Regions from separate parts of the Lysinibacillus sp. Ag94 genome, predicted to be linked through region 1. Evidence: a T-box and tRNA genes for the amino acid it is inferred to sense, from the RefSeq annotation. Region 1 holds a T-box; the other holds one or more tRNA genes.
What was found. The T-box of region 1 lies ahead of tyrS (tyrosine--tRNA ligase). A T-box ahead of a tRNA ligase gene usually reads a tRNA of that ligase, here a tRNA-Tyr.
Positions count from the first base shown of each region.

Region 2: it has a tRNA-Tyr gene. The T-box ahead of tyrS (tyrosine--tRNA ligase) is inferred to sense a tRNA for this amino acid. The anticodon was not compared.

Region 1 is NZ_CP096780.1:3,637,914-3,646,697, reverse strand. Features, by position in the region: gene MY533_RS17035 (acetylornithine transaminase) at 1-246, shown strand, start outside; gene MY533_RS17030 (NAD-dependent epimerase/dehydratase family protein) at 554-1,435, opposite strand; gene MY533_RS17025 (transglycosylase domain-containing protein) at 1,532-4,657, opposite strand; T-box leader at 4,760-4,963, shown strand; gene tyrS (tyrosine--tRNA ligase) at 5,047-6,315, shown strand; gene MY533_RS17015 (cobalamin-binding protein) at 6,506-7,315, opposite strand; gene MY533_RS17010 (iron-containing alcohol dehydrogenase) at 7,434-8,639, opposite strand.
Region 2 is NZ_CP096780.1:4,450,498-4,459,281, forward strand. Features, by position in the region: gene cdaA (diadenylate cyclase CdaA) at 1-476, opposite strand, end outside; gene MY533_RS21065 (anti-sigma factor family protein) at 626-1,252, opposite strand; gene sigW (RNA polymerase sigma factor SigW) at 1,266-1,829, opposite strand; gene rocF (arginase) at 1,963-2,868, opposite strand; tRNA gene MY533_RS21080 (tRNA-Lys) at 3,044-3,116, opposite strand; tRNA gene MY533_RS21085 (tRNA-Gln) at 3,129-3,203, opposite strand; tRNA gene MY533_RS21090 (tRNA-Tyr) at 3,219-3,302, opposite strand; tRNA gene MY533_RS21095 (tRNA-Val) at 3,316-3,391, opposite strand; tRNA gene MY533_RS21100 (tRNA-Glu) at 3,469-3,543, opposite strand; tRNA gene MY533_RS21105 (tRNA-Asn) at 3,658-3,734, opposite strand; gene mbcS (acyl-CoA synthetase MbcS) at 4,003-5,586, shown strand; rRNA gene rrf (5S ribosomal RNA) at 5,715-5,830, opposite strand; gene MY533_RS21120 (hypothetical protein) at 6,883-7,539, shown strand; gene MY533_RS21125 (KinB-signaling pathway activation protein) at 7,581-8,258, opposite strand; gene gerD (spore germination lipoprotein GerD) at 8,412-8,784, shown strand, end outside.

The DNA of each region.
Region 1 (8,784 bases):
TCTTCGTATTTTGTTAAGCAGTTGAAGGTGAATCTACCGTCTACATATACGGTACAAGGCCAAGGCTTACTTCTTGGCATTGGTTGTGGCGATACTGAGGTAGCCTCGTATATAGCTGCAGCAGAGGAAAATGGCTTATTATTAGTAGGGGCGGGACCAAATGTTATTCGTCTACTACCACCATTGACCGTTTCAAAAGAGGAAATAGATGAGGCAATTGCGATTTTAAAAACGATACTGTTATAGTATCTGGACTATTAAAACGATAAAAATGAATCTGCTAGACTTTCTTTGTAAGAAATCTAGCAGATTGTTTTAATGCTTATCAAAAAAGACTTAACATCATAACATGAGGTTGATTTCCGTTTTGGCTGGGCGCTTTGTTGTGGCTACCGCTACGTTACACTACGCTTTCGCACAGAGCAACGCTTCTTCGGGCGCTTCATACTCCAAAGTCTCAGCTAATCCCCAAGGGGTCGCCCGGCCTCTCACTCCAATCAGAATACGTTATAAAAAATGGCATCTGCAACTTTTTGGGTAGTTTAGTAAAATCCTATTGTAGCTCTTTTACTAAAGTTTTCACTAGAGTAGGGAGCCAATCATGAAGGTGACTAAATGTAAAGCCTGCAGCTTCTGCCTTTGTAGTAGACATATACCAATCTGCCGGAACGCCATATGGTGACTGCGACATTTCATCGTTACCTACCAGAGAAATTTTTGCAGACTTTCCAGTCGTTTCTTCAATAAGCCCGAGCAAATCCTTTAACGAAATGGCACCTGCAGCTGTGGCATTATAAGGTCCTTCAATTGGTGTAATGCCAGCAAAATATAAAAATGCAGCTGCTTCGTCATCCGTAATAAAGCTCATCTTTGCTTCGATATTTGGTAATGAAATAGGCTGTTCCTGTAAAACTCGTTCAACATGAAAATGTAAACGGCGTGTATAGTCGTTCTCCCCCATAACAATCGGAAAACGTACAGCGACAACAGGGAATGTGGCTTCTTTGAAAAGTACTGCCTCTGCTTGACGCTTACCCTCTCCATATGAAAAATCTTCACGGTTCCCCATCCGAACTTCATAATCATATGGATTAAAATCTTCTTCTGTTTTGACAATGCCGTCTATTTCGTAGGTTGATAGAGTAGATGTAAAAACGAACTTTTTCGTTTTACTTTCTAAAATTTCACATATTTTATGAGCTTCGTTAGGAGAATAGCAAATATTATCATAGACAATATCCCATGTTGTATTGGATAGTGCCTGTGACAACGAATCGGCATCATCTCGATTAACGATTAGCTGCTTCACCTTTGTGCCAAAAGGATTCCCGCTTTGTCCGCGTGTTAAAATAGTTACGCTATGACCGTTTTGAATAAAGAGTTCAACAAGCTTTTTACCAAAAAAACGAGTGCCTCCTAAAACTAAAATGTTCAATTATTTCCACCCCTTCAAATTAGTAGTCCCCTTTATAATGGCAAAAAAACAGGCATACTACAATTACTTTTAATTGTAGTATGCCGTGTAAGATGATTATTGGGTAGTTGGTGGATTAGTCGGTGGAGTTGGTTTTCCGTTGTCTCCTCCGTTAGAGCCATTCCCGTTATTTGAGCCATTCCCGGTGTTTCCGGAACCATTCCCGTTATTTGAGCCATTGCCGTTATTTCCGGAACCACTGCCGTTATTTGAGCCGTTTCCGTTATTTCCGGAACCACTGCCGTTATTCGAGCCGTTTCCGGTATTTCCAGAACCATTGCCGTTATTCGAGCTGTTGCCGTTGTTTGAGCCGTTGCTGTTACTACCATCTGACCCATTGCCATTTTCCGAACCGTTTCCATTTTGGTTCGGGTCATTACCGTTAGTAGGTGGGGTCGTTGAGGGATCTTTTTCTTCCTTGTCTTTTTCAGGCTGGTTTTCATTCGCACTACCACCAGTAGAAACGACATTAGATTGCGCTGAAGTTAAACCTGTAATATCGACAGCGACAACAACATAGGCTTGACCACTTGCTACTGTCATACTTTGTGATGACTCAAGCACTGATCCGACAAGTGTTTTACCACCGTTTGTTACTTTATATATTCGATAACCGACAACATCATTTGAAGAGCCAGTCCAAGATAATGTATTGCCATTAACTGAAGCGGTTACTGCTGCTGGCGAATTGTGATCTGCTGGGAAATCAACAGCTGATACCGATGAATTCGATAATGTCGAATTTTTTGGTAATAGGCTTGCTGGGTTACCGCCAAGTCTGCCTAACATTCGTTTAATAAATGCTTGATTAATACCTGCGCCACCTGGTTTTACAAATTCTGGTGGTGTGTTAGGGAGTGCATTATACGTTTTACCTTTAATCGTCACAACCTTTGAGGAAGCTAAGCTATCATCTGGCTGCGAAGGTAAAAATACTTTCGCGTTAAACAAATCAGAGCGTACGAGACCAGCATTAGCACATGCTGCTGATGGCGCTAAACCAGAAATACCACAGAATGATGCAGTGACAACGTTTTTCGGTTGCTTAAATCTAGTTTTAGGGGAGATTAATTGTGGATCGACATCATACACAGAATTCATTAATGATCCCCATAGCTTGTTAATTCGCACACTAGGCTGTTGATACGTATTATTAAATGTATACAGTGATTGATTGTTATCATAACCCATCCATACACCAAGAGAAACATTCGGGTTATAGCCAACTAGCCAAACGTCTTTATAATTTTGCGAAGTACCTGTCTTAGCAGCAAAGTCAGCAGAGAATTTAAGTGAATTTCTTGCAACTGTACCTGTTCCTTGTGTTAACACATCTCGTAACATATCTGTAACGATATAAGAAGTTTCAGGACTAAACACTTGTTCAGGTTTAACTTCATGTTTATATATGATATTTCCATTTTGGTCTTCAATTCTATCAATCATATAAGCGTCAATGAATTGACCGCCGTTTGCGAATGTTGCATAGGCATTGGTGTTCTCTTCAACTGTAATACCATCCTTTACTCCCCCAATCCCAGCTGCAAGGTTTGTAAAGTCATCAGGTTGTAAAGTTGAGATCCCCATTTTTACTAAATAATCGGCAGGACGTCTGTTAAGAATATCATAATATAGACGTAAAGCAGATAAGTTTTGTGAACTAGCTAAAGCTTCACGTGCAGGTATAAGTCCTCGTTCATCGTTACTAATATAGTTGCTCGGACTCCAACTGCCAACAGAGAATTTTACGTCGACTAATGGGCTACCTGCACCGATTACACCGTATTCTATTGCAGGTGCATATACGAGTAATGGCTTCATTGTTGAGCCATTTGAGCGTTTTGCCTGTGTAGCATAATTATAATTTTTTAATTCAAAGTCACGACCACCGACAAAGCTTAAAATACGTCCAGTATTATTTTCAATTAAAATACTGCCGACCTGTACGGGCATTTCAGTTTCCACTGCTTCACCTGTTGCAGGATCCTTGTCTTTAACGGTGTATGTATGACCGTAATTTTTGAAGTTTTCCGCTGCTTTTTGCATCGCATCGTACATATCCTTATTTATAGTTGAATAGATGCGATAACCTTTTGAACGGACATCACGATCTGCTAGGATCGTATACTTATCTTTTAATTTTTTTTCATTTTTTAAGCGTTCTGGATCAATACCATCTGCTACCGCTAGTTTTTCAGCAATAATTTCTGTCGCGCGACTTTCGAGCTCATATGTTAGCCATGGGTAGCGATCCTCTGTGCGCATCTCTGGTGAACGGAAGTCAGCGGTAATATCATAAGCGAGTGCTTCTTTATATTGAGCTTCGTTAATGTAACCTGCGTCTTTCATGCGATAAAGTACAGTTTTCATACGGTCAATACCCTGTTGAAGAGCTTCTTTACTTTTAAGTGCACCCGTATTCGTAAAAGGTGTGTAAGTAAAAGGTGCTTGAGGAATTCCAGCTATATACGCTGCTTGAGGAAGCGTTAAATCCTTTGCTTTTACATTGAAAATACCTTCAGCAGCTGTTTCAACCCCTGCAATGTTTCGACCGGAAGAGTTACGACCGTAAGGAATTATGTTTAAATAGGCCTCTAAAATTTCTTCCTTTTTCATAAAGTGCTCTAAACGCATAGCAAGTAAAAGTTCTTTTGCTTTTCGCTCATAAGATACTTCGTTTGTTAATACTTGGTTTTTTATAAGTTGTTGTGTTAGTGTAGAACCACCAGTTTGAGTGGAAGAGTTTGTGACGTCTTGAAGTAGCCCGCGGATGACAGCTTTCGGAACTATTCCGTTATGTTCACGGAAATACTCGTCCTCTGTCGCTAATACCGCATTAATAACATCAGGTGCGATATTGTTTAATGTTGTTGCCCGACGGTCTAAATCTGTACGTAATTTTCCGATATAAATATCATTGGCAAAATAAATCTCACTCGTTGAATCGTAGTTGAAAATTTCATTTCGTAATTCTTGCTTTGAGCGTAGTGGCTCTTCTTTTACAAGTGACGCAAAATAGCCAGCGCCAACTGACCCGGCAAATACAGTACCTACCAATGCAAAGACTAAAAATAGTAAAAATAAGTTCCAGGTAACACTTCCTGAAATACGTAATTTCTTCATCCATTTTTGTTGAATTAATTCATCGATCTTTGCATTGATTTTCTCAATCCAATCTTTCAATGTATCGACCTCCTAAAATCTTGTCTATTATAGCACATATTGATTTAGGTCGAACATAGTTATTGACAATGAAAAAGAATCGTATAGAATAATGCTTATAGTTTTCTAGTGATGAAGAGCTTGCAGTAGTGTCTATATTCCCTGTTTAGAGAGCCAGCGGTTGGTGAAAGCTGGTCATAATGTAGAGACGAATTACGTGCTTGGAGCTTAGACGTGCGCGCCTGCGATAAAGGCGGTTGAATGAAGAGGAAGATGGATGACATCTTCAAGCCGGGTGGTACCGCGTTAGTTATTAACGTCCCTGCATGCAATGTTTTGCGTGTAGGGACTTTTTTGTTTCTAAAATAATTCTCCCTACACAACATATTAAACACTTAGGAGGAATAAAAATGACGAACGAATTATTACAAGACTTAGAATGGCGCGGATTGTTATACCAACAAACTGATGCTGAAGGTATGAAAAAATTATTAGATGATCAATCTGTTTCTTTATACTGTGGTGTTGATCCAACTGCGGATTCTATGCACATTGGGCATATTGTGCCTCTTTTAACGCTACGTCGATTCCAAAAAGCAGGGCACCGTCCGATTTTATTAGTAGGTGGTGCGACTGGTATGATTGGCGATCCATCTGGTCGCTCGGAAGAACGCCAATTACAAACTGTTGAGCAAATTGATAAAAATGTTCAAGGTATCCGTAGTCAATTAGAGCGTATTTTTGACTTTGCAGAAGATGGTAATGGTGCACAATTAGTGAATAACCGTGACTGGATTGGCAATATAAATACGATTGAGTTTTTACGTGATTATGGGAAATTAATTAACGTGAATTACATGTTAGCTAAGGATACGATTGCATCACGCCTTGATACAGGGATTTCATTTACTGAGTTTGCGTATACTTTAATTCAAGGTATTGATTACAATCATTTATACAATCATTACAACTGTCGTATTCAAGTAGGTGGCTCTGACCAGTGGGGGAATATTACAACAGGTTTAGAAGTTATTCGTAAAACACATGAGGAAGAAACGAAAGCTTTTGGTATAACAATTCCTTTAGTAACAAAAGCAGACGGTACGAAATTTGGTAAAACAGCAGGTGGTGCTGTATGGTTAGATAGTAAGAAAACTTCTCCATACGAGTTCTACCAATTCTGGATTAATGCTGCAGATGCTGACGTTGTAAAATACTTAAAAATCTTCACATTCCTTTCTCGTGAAGAAATTGAAGCTTTAGCAGTATCTGTAGAAGAGGAACCACATTTACGTAAGGCGCAAAAAGCACTAGCCGAAGAAATGACTCGCTTAATTCATGGTCAAGAAGCTTTAGACCAAGCAATCCGCATTACAGCTGCTTTATTCTCTGGAGACTTAAAAGCACTTTCTGCTGATGAAATGAAGGATGCGTTTAAAGATGTTCCTTCTATTGAATTGACTAAAGAAGATAAAAACATTGTGGAATTATTAGTGGAAGCGGGTATTTCACCTTCCAAACGTCAAGCTCGTGAAGACGTAACAAATGGTGCGATTAGCGTGAATGGTGAAAAAGTCACTGCATTAGAATATGTAATCGACGGCAAAGATCGTTTAGAAGATGCATTCAGTATTGTTCGTCGCGGCAAGAAAAAATACCATATGGTGAAGTTTGTTTAATTCGAACAAACATGTCAAACATCCCCTCGAAATTTGAGGGGATGTTTCTTTATGTGGCTCTTCTGCAAAACGAGGGGGTGATTTCCGGTGCTTTCCTGGGGCGTCAGATGAGCCAAAGCGGGTAGCCTGGAACGGAAAACACTCTATTTAAAGTGAACAATATTAACAAAGACCTCCTTGATTATTTCTTTTAGCTATCTAAAAAACTAGGAAGCTTTACGTGCTTATATTCTTCGGGGTGGAGCATATTCGCTAGCTTTAATGCACCCTCTATGAGGCGTGGTGATGGGCGACAATAAAGCCATTCCTCCATTACGTGAAGCCGTTTCATTTTAACGGCTTGAAGCTCCTGCACTTGTGCACGCTTTAATAAATTAGCCGGTTGAATCCGCTCAAATGCAACCCCTACCCAAGCCATCATAATATAGTCTGGGTCGCGCCTTACAACATCAGTCCAATCAGTTTGCACGCTTGCTAGTTCTACATCTTGAAACAGATTTTGCCCACCAGCAATGGCACTTATTTCAGTTAGCCAATTTATGTTACCTGGTGTAAAGATAGGGTTTGGCCACCACTCCCAATAGAGGGTTGGTTTTTTAGGAATCGTTTGAGCAACTGTGCGAAGACAATCGATACATTGTAAATATTCCTCAGAAATTTCTTGTGCACGTCCTTCCGCTCCACAGGCTTTACCTAAAGTATGGAGATCCTGTGCGATTTCCTCTAATGAATTAGCATTAAAAACAATATGGGGAATATTTCTAGCTTGTAACGCTTCAATATTTTTTTCCATTCCAGGGACACTTAAGGATGCGAGTACAAGATCAGGCTGCAACGCCTCTAATGCATCCATATCGATTGATAAATCTGGGCCAAGCTGAGGTAAGTTTTTAACTGATAATGGCCAATCCGAAAAATCATCGACTCCAACAAGCTGATCAGTCAGGCCTAAATAAGCAACAAGCTCGGTATTACTAGGACAAATTGATATTAAACGCATCTTCTTATCTCCAATTCTTTTTAAGAAAAGTATAGCTAGTGTTGGAATCACATACAATGACAGAATGTTTTTCTCAATAAAAAAAGGCATGCCAAGAGACATACCTTCTGATTACTTATTAAGAAAGTGCGATAGCTTCGAGTGATTCTTCTTCTTTCGCTACAGGGCCCATCGCATTTGTAATAATTTGTTTAATGTCTTCTAAAATAGCTTTACGTGGGTTTGTTGCAGCACATACATCTAACATTGCATTTTTCGCTAAGATTTCAATATCCTCATCCTTCGCACCTAGTTCGCGGAAGCCACTTGGAATGTTCAAATCGCTAGAAAGTTTTTCGATTGCTACAATTGCCTTCTCCGCAGCATCACGTTTACTTAATCCTTCAACGTTTTCACCTAACAATTCAGCAATTTTTGCAAAACGCTCAGTACGTGCTGTTAAGTTAAAGCGGCAAACATGAGGCAATAAAATAGCATTACATACACCATGTGGTAGATTATAGAAGCCGCCTAATTGATGAGCAATTGCATGTACGTAGCCAAGTGAAGCGTTATTAAACGCCATGCCTGCTAAAAATTGTGCGTAAACCATTTGTTCACGTGCTTCTAAATCAGCACCGTTTGCGTAGGCACGTGGTAAATATTCAGGAACTAACTGAAGTACCTTTTCAGCGCAAGCGTCAGTAATTGGTGTTGCGTTTGTCGATACAAATGATTCGATTGCATGTGTTAATGCATCTAAACCGGTTGCCGCTGTTAGAGCAGGAGGTAAGCCAATCATTAGCTCTGGGTCATTAATTGATAGTAGTGGTGTAACATGTTTGTCCACAATAGCCATCTTCACTTTACGAGCTGTATCCGTGATAATCGTGAAGCGAGTCATTTCACTTGCTGTACCAGCAGTTGTGTTAATAGCGATTAATGGCACTAATGGGTTTTGTGATTTGTCAACGCCCTCGTAATCATGAATGCGTCCACCATTCGAAGCAATAAGTCCGATACCTTTCGCTGCATCGTGTGCGCTACCTCCTCCAAGAGAAACGATCGAGTCACAGTTTTCAGCGTGATACACTGTAATCCCATCTTCAATGTTTTGATCTGTTGGATTTGGTTCTGCTTTCGGGAAAATTGCTACATCAATTCCAGCAGCTATAATGATGTTAGCAATTTGTTCAGAGAGACCTAGTTTGTGTAAGCCCTCATCTGTTACGATTAATGTCTTTTTCACTTCTAAATCATTTAAGCGTTTACCAACTTCTTGAATTGCTCCAGGTCCAAATAAGTTTGTTTTCGGCATAACAAATTGCTTTAGAACGTCTGACATATTTCCAACCCCTTTAAAAAAATTGTTATTGCTTGAATGATGGCGAACCACCTTTCGAAATTCATAGTATTCTATTATTTGTAAAAGTTCAACTCGTATTTTTATTAAAATTGTTAATTTTAATTGTGTTATTATTTTACAAAAA
Region 2 (8,784 bases), 810 kb from region 1:
GAAATCTCAGCATTTAGACCTATACCTGTTTCGATATATTCATTTAGACCTGTTTCTTTTTCAATAGAAATTAACGCCCCTATACGACGTTTGGCCATATAACTAACAGATTTCTTCATTGCCTCAATAAGCCTTGTTTGTTCTTCTTCAACTTGACTAATCGAACGTTGGAACAACTTCCCTCTACCAATTTGTTCAAGACCACGTCTTATTTCAGGTTGGAAAATGATAATAATCGCCAAGAAACCGAATTCGATAACTTGTTTTAACATCCAACCTAACGTCTCTAACCCAAAAAAGTCCGTAGCAAGGCGCGCAATAATAATGACGAAAATGCCTTTTAATAATTGGACAGCCTTTGTACCTTTAATGAGGGTTAAAATTTTATAAATAACGTACCATACGAGCAGTACATCTAATAAGTTAATAAAAATATTCACAGGTGTTAAATTAGCGAAATGTTCGATAATTTGCACGTGGCATCCCCCACTTTTCATTGCGAATCCATACACATTTAAGTATAGCACATTCTTATCAAATGTAACTTTTTTCAAATAAAAAGTCTACTCAAAAGAGTAGACCTTTCAGCCTCTCACGTGCACTATCTATTAGGACGTATAGAGTGTTATTTAGTTGCTTGTTTCTCCTCGAATGTTACAGCAGACTTCACTGAATTTTTAATTGTATACCACAGCCATTCGAATACTTCGTCAATTTCTTCTATTTTTCCCGAAACAACTGCCGAAGATGCCATATACTGCCCGTTAATAACAGTGACATTGCCATCCACTTCACCCTCAACAATTAAATCACCATTTTTAACAATAATGTCGCCTTTTACAACTTCACCCTTCGGCACAATAACCGTTTGGCCTTCAACAACTAGGTTTGGCTGTTTAGTCACGGAGAACTGTCGGTCATCCATAAAATTACCTAGTAAAGTTGCACTCATGAATAAACAAAAAACTGCTGCTGCCACAAAGAGTGGATGCCGACGAATCCACTTTTGCATCCCTACACGACTTTTAGGTTTCGGTAAACGAGCCATTACGGCTTCTTCAAAATGCGGAGGTGATGTAATGTGGGAAGCGCTCTTCACAAAGGCGATTGTTTCACTTAATTCCTGCATCAACTGTTTACAATCACTGCATGTATGCAAATGTCGTTTTAACTCTTGCTCATGCTCACGACTAATGTCACCATCTAAATAATCATGGATATAGTCTATTATATGCTCTGGACAAGTATTCATGACGCTTCCCCTCCTACAGATTGTTTAATTGCTTTCGTAATGCTTCACGTCCGCGGTGAATCCTCGTTTTCACCGTTCCAAGAGGCATATCTAAAATCTCGCTAATTTCCTGTAATGATAATTCTTCAATATATTTCAATACTATAACTGAACGGTACTTATCAGGCAAACGTCCAATTTCATATTGAATACGATCTTGCAGTTCCATTTGCTCTATCTGTTCTTCAGGTAGCTGGTCATCTGCTGCGATCTGTGAATACATATCAAGTCCTTCTGTACCAGCTACTTCTGCATCTAAATAGTAATCCGGCTTTTTCTTCCGGATACGGTCTATACAAAGGTTTGTCGCTATACGATAAAGCCACGTCGCAAATTTCCTTTTCTGATCAAAAGTATGCAAGTTCATATAGGCACGAACAAAAGCTTCTTGTGCAATGTCCTCAGATTCTTGCTTGTTCCCTAACATCCTATAGCATACTTGGTACAGTTTGTGCTGATAGAGACTCACAATATCTGCAAATGCGTTTTGATCACCTTTAAGCACTTGTTTAATTTTCTTGTTTACTAACGCATCCATTGTGTTTATTTCTCCACCTTTACAACTGTCTTATACTATACGACCTATCGATAAGAAAAGTTTCGTTTTATTATTAATTATAGCAAAAGATTTTTATACATTGTGGCAATAGACAATTTTTTGTTAAATTTCTTTAAACTAGTGTTTCGCCAAATAAAGAGCCCATTAATGCTACTGCAACATCGGCAGTTCTATTTTTCTCATCTAAAATTGGATTAACTTCAACAAATTCAGCAGATGTTAGCAAACCTGATTCCTGAAGCATTTCCATTGCCAAATGGCTTTCTCGATATGTAATACCACCAGCTACAGGAGTCCCAACCCCTGGCGTATAAAGTGGATCTAAACCGTCTAAATCAAGTGATAAATGCAAACCATCTACATTGCGCCCCCTTAAATATTCTAGAGCATCTTCCATGACACGCGTCATCCCAAGACGATCTATTTCATGCATTGTATATACTTTGATTCCTTGCTGGATAATTAATTCACGTTCTCCTGGATCTACAGAACGCGCTCCTATAATAATAACGTTTTCAGGTTTAATTTTCGGTACATTATTACGAATTTTCACTAACCGTTCATGACCAAGTCCAATGCTTATAGCTAATGGCATACCATGTATATTACCAGATGGCGTCGTTTCTGGAGTGTTTAAGTCAGCATGCGCATCAAACCAAATAACGCCTAAATTTTTATAATGCTCACCTAGCCCTGCAAGAGTGCCAATAGCGATACTATGGTCGCCACCAAGTACAAGCGGAAACTCCTTTTGTTCAATTGCTTCATTTACACTTTTCGCCAAAGACGTACTTACATCGATAACTTCCTCTAAATTAAGTAGCTGCTTATCAACAATAATGCCATCTTGTTTTTGACTAACACGTATATCCCCTTGATCATGTACTACATGTCCTATTGCCTCTAGGCGCTCTACAACGCCTGCGTAACGAATAGCACTCGGCCCCATATCTACCCCTCTGCGAGTTTGCCCATAATCTGTTGGTACACCAATAATAGAAACATTTAGTTTATTCATTTTTCCATACCCCCTTTAGATTGTAAGACTATTGTAAAGCCTGCATCCTCCTTGGCTCAACCTCGCAATTTTATGAATATTTATGCAATTAAAGAGAGTATAAAAAAATCTCCTGCTGTTTTCAGCAAGAGATTAGTATCTGTAGTTAATGTTACACTTTTTTTATTTATAAAAGTGAGCCATGAAGGACTCGAACCTTCGACCCTCTGATTAAAAGTCAGATGCTCTACCAACTGAGCTAATGGCTCAAAAAATAAAAATGGCTGGGGTACTAGGATTCGAACCTAGGCATGACGGAATCAAAATCCGTTGCCTTACCGCTTGGCTATACCCCAATCATTATAAAAAACTGGTGGAGGGGGACGGATTCGAACCGCCGAACCCTAAGGAGCGGATTTACAGTCCGCCGCGTTTAGCCACTTCGCTACCCCTCCGAAATAACACATATGGTGGAGGATGACGGGCTCGAACCGCCGACCCTCTGCTTGTAAGGCAGATGCTCTCCCAGCTGAGCTAATCCTCCATAGAAACAGGTGTTCATTTCTTTACAGTTTTTTATTTTATTTTTAAGCCTTTGCATTACTACAATGCTTTAAAAAATGGTGACCCCTACGGGATTCGAACCCGTGTTACCGCCGTGAAAGGGCGGTGTCTTAACCACTTGACCAAGGGGCCATTTTCAAATGTCTCAAACAAGACAAGTATTATGATAACATTTTTCGTCGTAAGATGCAATACTTTTTTGAAAAAATTTTATGTATACATCACCTTTAAAAATGAGCAAAAAAATGGCTCCGAAGGCAGGACTCGAACCTGCGACAACCTGATTAACAGTCAGGTGCTACTACCAACTGAGCTACTTCGGAACAATACTATTCAATTCGGTTTTTAAAACCTCTTAAGTACATTTATTATTATAGCAAGCATTATAAATTATGCAATACTTTTTGTGAAAATTTTTATATTTTTTGTCGAAGTCTTCCTATGCAGCAACAAGAAACGTAATAGTTCTCTATTAAATCTAATATTTCTATTTCATGTACAGAATATTCTTGCTGTATATTATTGCAATTGATAAAATAAAAATAGTTTTATGAATTTTCTATCAAATTTGATTAGGGGAGGAATGTTCATATGGTAACAAACGATTTAATTGCACCGGAATTTTATAATATTACAGAGGAATTGGAGAAATTTTCTCGTGATAGTGATCGCCAAGCAATACGGTGGCTAAATACTCAGCAGGAGCGTCAAACAATTTCCTATGTTGAACTTGTTCAAAAAATGAACCAATACGCGCACGCCTTTACGAAGAAGGGGCTTCAAAAAGGAGATCGCGTATTAGTTATTATTCCTCGTCTGCCTGAAGCTTATTTTGTCTTCCTTGGCTGTCTAAAGGCTGGGATTGTTCCTATTTCTTGTTCAGAAATGTTACGTGCAAGTGATTTAGAATATCGTATGGAACACTCTTCTGCAAGAGCAGTAATAGCCTATGAAGCGTTCACTAGTGAGGTAGATAGTATTACTTCTTCAGTGGAGGCTTTAAATAATAAATTGGTTATAGGCACTGCTACTGGTGATTGGACCTCTTTAGATGACTTAGCAAGTACTCAGCCAGATACATTTACAGCAGCTGCTACTAAAAGAGATGATATGGCATTTCTTTCTTATACATCTGGCACAACTGGCAAACCAAAAGGAGTTGTTCATTCACACGGATGGGGTTATGCACATATTAAAACGGCCGCTTCACAATGGCTTTGTGTACGTGAAGGTGACTTAGTTTGGGCTACAGCAGCTCCAGGGTGGCAAAAATGGATTTGGAGCCCATTTTTATCGACTATTATGCTGGGCGCTACTGCATTTGTATACCACGGAGGATTTGATGCAAAAACATATCTTAAACTGCTTCAAGAAGAAAAGGTTAATGTATTGTGCTGTACTCCAACGGAATATCGAATTATGGCGAAGATTGATAATTTAAAAGACTATAATTTATCTTCTCTACGCAGTGCTGTTTCAGCTGGTGAACCATTAAATCGACCAGTCATCGAAACATTTATGAAAAATTTCAATCTTAAAGTTCGTGATGGCTATGGACAAACAGAAAATACTTTATTAATCGGCACACTTGAAAATATAGATTTACGTCCAGGTTCAATGGGTGTTCCTACACCCGGCAATATTGTTCGTATTATAAATCATGAAGGCAACGAGGTACCGGTTGGAGAAGTTGGAGATATTGCAGTACACAAATCTTCTCCTGCTCTATTTAAGGAGTACTATCGTGAGCCTGAACGTACACAAGCTGCCTTCCGTGGAGATTGGTATATTACTGGAGACCAAGCCAAATGCGATGAAGACGGCTACTTCTGGTTTGAAGGTCGAGGAGATGACATCATTATTTCATCAGGCTATACAATTGGGCCATTTGAAGTAGAAGATGCTTTAAATAAACATGAAGCTGTACAAGAATGTGCTGTAGTCGCAGCTCCAGATGAAATTAGGGGACATATTGTTAAAGCCTTTGTCATCTTACGAGAAAGCTTCAGAGATCGTGATGAGGAAGTGTTAATAAAAGAACTCCAAGAGCACGTTAAAGCATTAACAGCGCCTTATAAATATCCTCGTAGTATTGTCTTTATCGATGAGCTACCAAAAACAACTTCTGGTAAGATTCGTCGTATAGAACTACGAGCAGCAACAACAACTGTATAAAATATAATAAAGAGACATTTTACCATTCACTTGGTTGAAATGTCTCCTTTATATATATTGCTAGTATTTAATTATTCTTTTGCATATAAAAAAAGCCACTACTGAGTTTATCAGCAGCGACTTTTTGCGCCTAGCGACGTCCTACTCTCACAGGGGGAATCCCCCAACTACCATCGGCGCTAAAGAGCTTAACTTCCGTGTTCGGTATGGGAACGGGTGTGACCTCTTTGCCATCATCACTAGACTATTTTCGGCTTTCAATATACATCGTATTTCTTCGTCAGCTTCTGTCGTTCAGTCAGTCACGTACTTGAGTACGCTCCTTCCTTCTCTCCATCGCTTCCTCGAACTACTCGTATCTTGAAACCCTTGAAAGATTGTTCTTTCAAAACTGGATAAACGGTGCATTGAATGTTTGTCTTTCAGTATTTCACCATGAAGTGAAATAGATTATTCGGTATTAGCCCCGGTTTCCCGGAGTTATCCCAAACTATAAGGTAGGTTGCCCACGTGTTACTCACCCGTCCGCCGCTAACGTCAAAGGAGCAAGCTCCTTCTCTGTTCGCTCGACTTGCATGTATTAGGCACGCCGCCAGCGTTCGTCCTGAGCCAGGATCAAACTCTCCATAAAAAGAAATTTGATTAGCTCAAATTGTTTTGCTGGCATCATGTTTGATGTCCAAAATTTTGTTTCATTCACTAACTCATGGTTAGTTACTAAAAACTTTATTGATTACGTTTTGCTTGTTCAGTTTTCAAGGTTCATTTTTTCATTTACTGCGTCACCTCTTGGCGACTTATACATAATAACATCGATTATTCATGAAAGTCAACACTATATCATAAGTTTTTTTAGGAACTTATTTTTTCATATCAATTATGCCTCGGCTAATTGCGTCCGGAATAGGCTTTATGCTTAGGTCTGCAAATGTTTTTTGTGCGAACGCGCAGTGCTAACGTAGCGTCAGCCACAGATGTCTTTTGTGCGAAAGTGTAGCGTCAGCAGCACCGATGCAGGTCAGTTAGCCGTTATCGCATGGATGCGACGTGACAAAGCTTTGGGTCAACACGATGTTCTTAGACATTTTCACAGGATGTGAAGTTTTTAGCTATAGTTCCTCTATTCCAGCGGATGTCTTTGCGTAGCGACAAGTACAGATGTTTGAACACCCGCTGGAAAGTAGCTGAGACCCGCATTCATCTCACCGCCCAGGAAACATTTGTAGCTGACGTTTCACTTTCGCTACGAAAACATTTGCTGAAAGAAGTTAAAAATATAGAAACGAGGTCGTTAAGATGGTTCGTAAAACGTTGATTTCACTGTTTTTAATCGTAATACTATTTATCTTTATAAAGCCGATAAATTCTACTATGATTTCTGTATTCAACATTGCTGATGCTCCAGCAGTTGTAACAAAAGGACATTATGGTACATCACTTATTGTCGAAATTTCTTTCTCTGATGACACCCTGTTGGACTGGCTTAAAACTGTAAAAGAACCTTATCCGCTTCTATTGTTAGATGCTGCATGGATTGAACGTTCACCTGACCACCTAAAAATCATTCAAGAGCGAAAACTACCTACAGGATTATTAGGACCTGAGGATTCAGTAGATAAGCCGATTGATCTTGCCGTCGTTCAAAAAGATATTAAAATTTACGAAAAGCATTTTCAAAAAACACCACTTTGGTTTGCAACACGAAATCATCAGTATTCGCAGGATTTACAAAACAACTTATTTCAACAGCAGATGAATATACTTTCTCCCTCTCTCATCTGGAAAGGTGAAAAAACACCTAAATTACAAAAGGGAGATTTTGTTTTTATGTCTTTACACCAAAATAATAACATCTCGTTAAAAGAGCTGAATACATTTCTACAACAAAATAAATTTATGTCGATTGAGGAAAATATATTCGGCTATAAAGTTCAAACTAAAAAATCACCATAAAAAGAAGTTGCCTCCAAAAATAGAGGCAACTTCTTTTTTTATTATGCATTTTTAGCTTGTTCACGACGACGTGCTTTACGGCGCGCTTCTAATTTTTGACGATCTTCTTCGGATTTTGCATTATATTTTGGTAATACTAATAATTGATACGCATTTACAGCGAGTAGTGGGAATAGTAAAAGTGCAACATACTCGTTAATATTTTCATCGCGACCCATTAATGCAATTGTCCATTCTAATGTAGTAATAACAATCATAAAAAATAATGCTGAAATGAAAACATGTTTTTTTCCTGTTAATTTTACTTTTTGAATAGCCGTTGCTATAGCACTGAATATTAAAGAAATTAACAAACAACTATAGAATACCCAACTTTGACCTTCTTTTACATCCGGTATAAAGCGGAAGAATATAATATCAAAAATAGTAATAGCAATTAGTAATAGCTGTATCCAATTCCATAATGTAAGTGTTCTAAAAATATTTACCCCTACTTGATGGAGCGTTAAATAAGCAAAAAAGCCTGCCTGTGCAATAACACTCATCGTAAATCCTAAGAAAACCATCCATAAAAGCCCGGCCAAAAACTCTCCCCATTGACCGTTTGCAATATATGGCTGGAAGAAGTCCCAGCGAAAAAATAAACTGCATACTCCGTTAACTGCGCCACCAACAAGCATCGCAAAGAAGAAAAACTTTGCCCAATTTCGTATCGTCACAACTAAAAGTCCCCCAATTTCTCAATGTATATCTGTACTTATTTTAACAATGCATTGTTAAAAAAGCTATTTCTCATCGTAACCAATACATAAAGTCATCATAAATGTGAACAATAATTGAAAGAGTCTATTTATAGAAAGGACTGACGATTGATGCGAAAATTCTTCTTACTACTAATCCTAATGCTTTTTCTTTCTGCCTGTTCTTCACCAGATAAAGCCTCTACCATGTCCTATGATGAAATAAAAAAAATAATGATCGACTCTTTACAAACAGAGGATGGTAAAAAGGCGTTGCGAAAGCTTTTAGAGGAACCAAGTTTCCGTGAATTATTGGTTTTGGAGCATGATGAAGTGAAAAAAGCTACCGAAGCTACACTGCTTTCCAAAGAAGCAGAAGACTTTTGGAAGAAAACATTCGAAGATCCAAAGTTTAAAGAAACTGTCGCTAAAAGTATGCAAAAGCAGCAACAGGATATTATGAAGGAATTAATAAAAGATCCTTCCTTCCAAAAAGATATGGAAG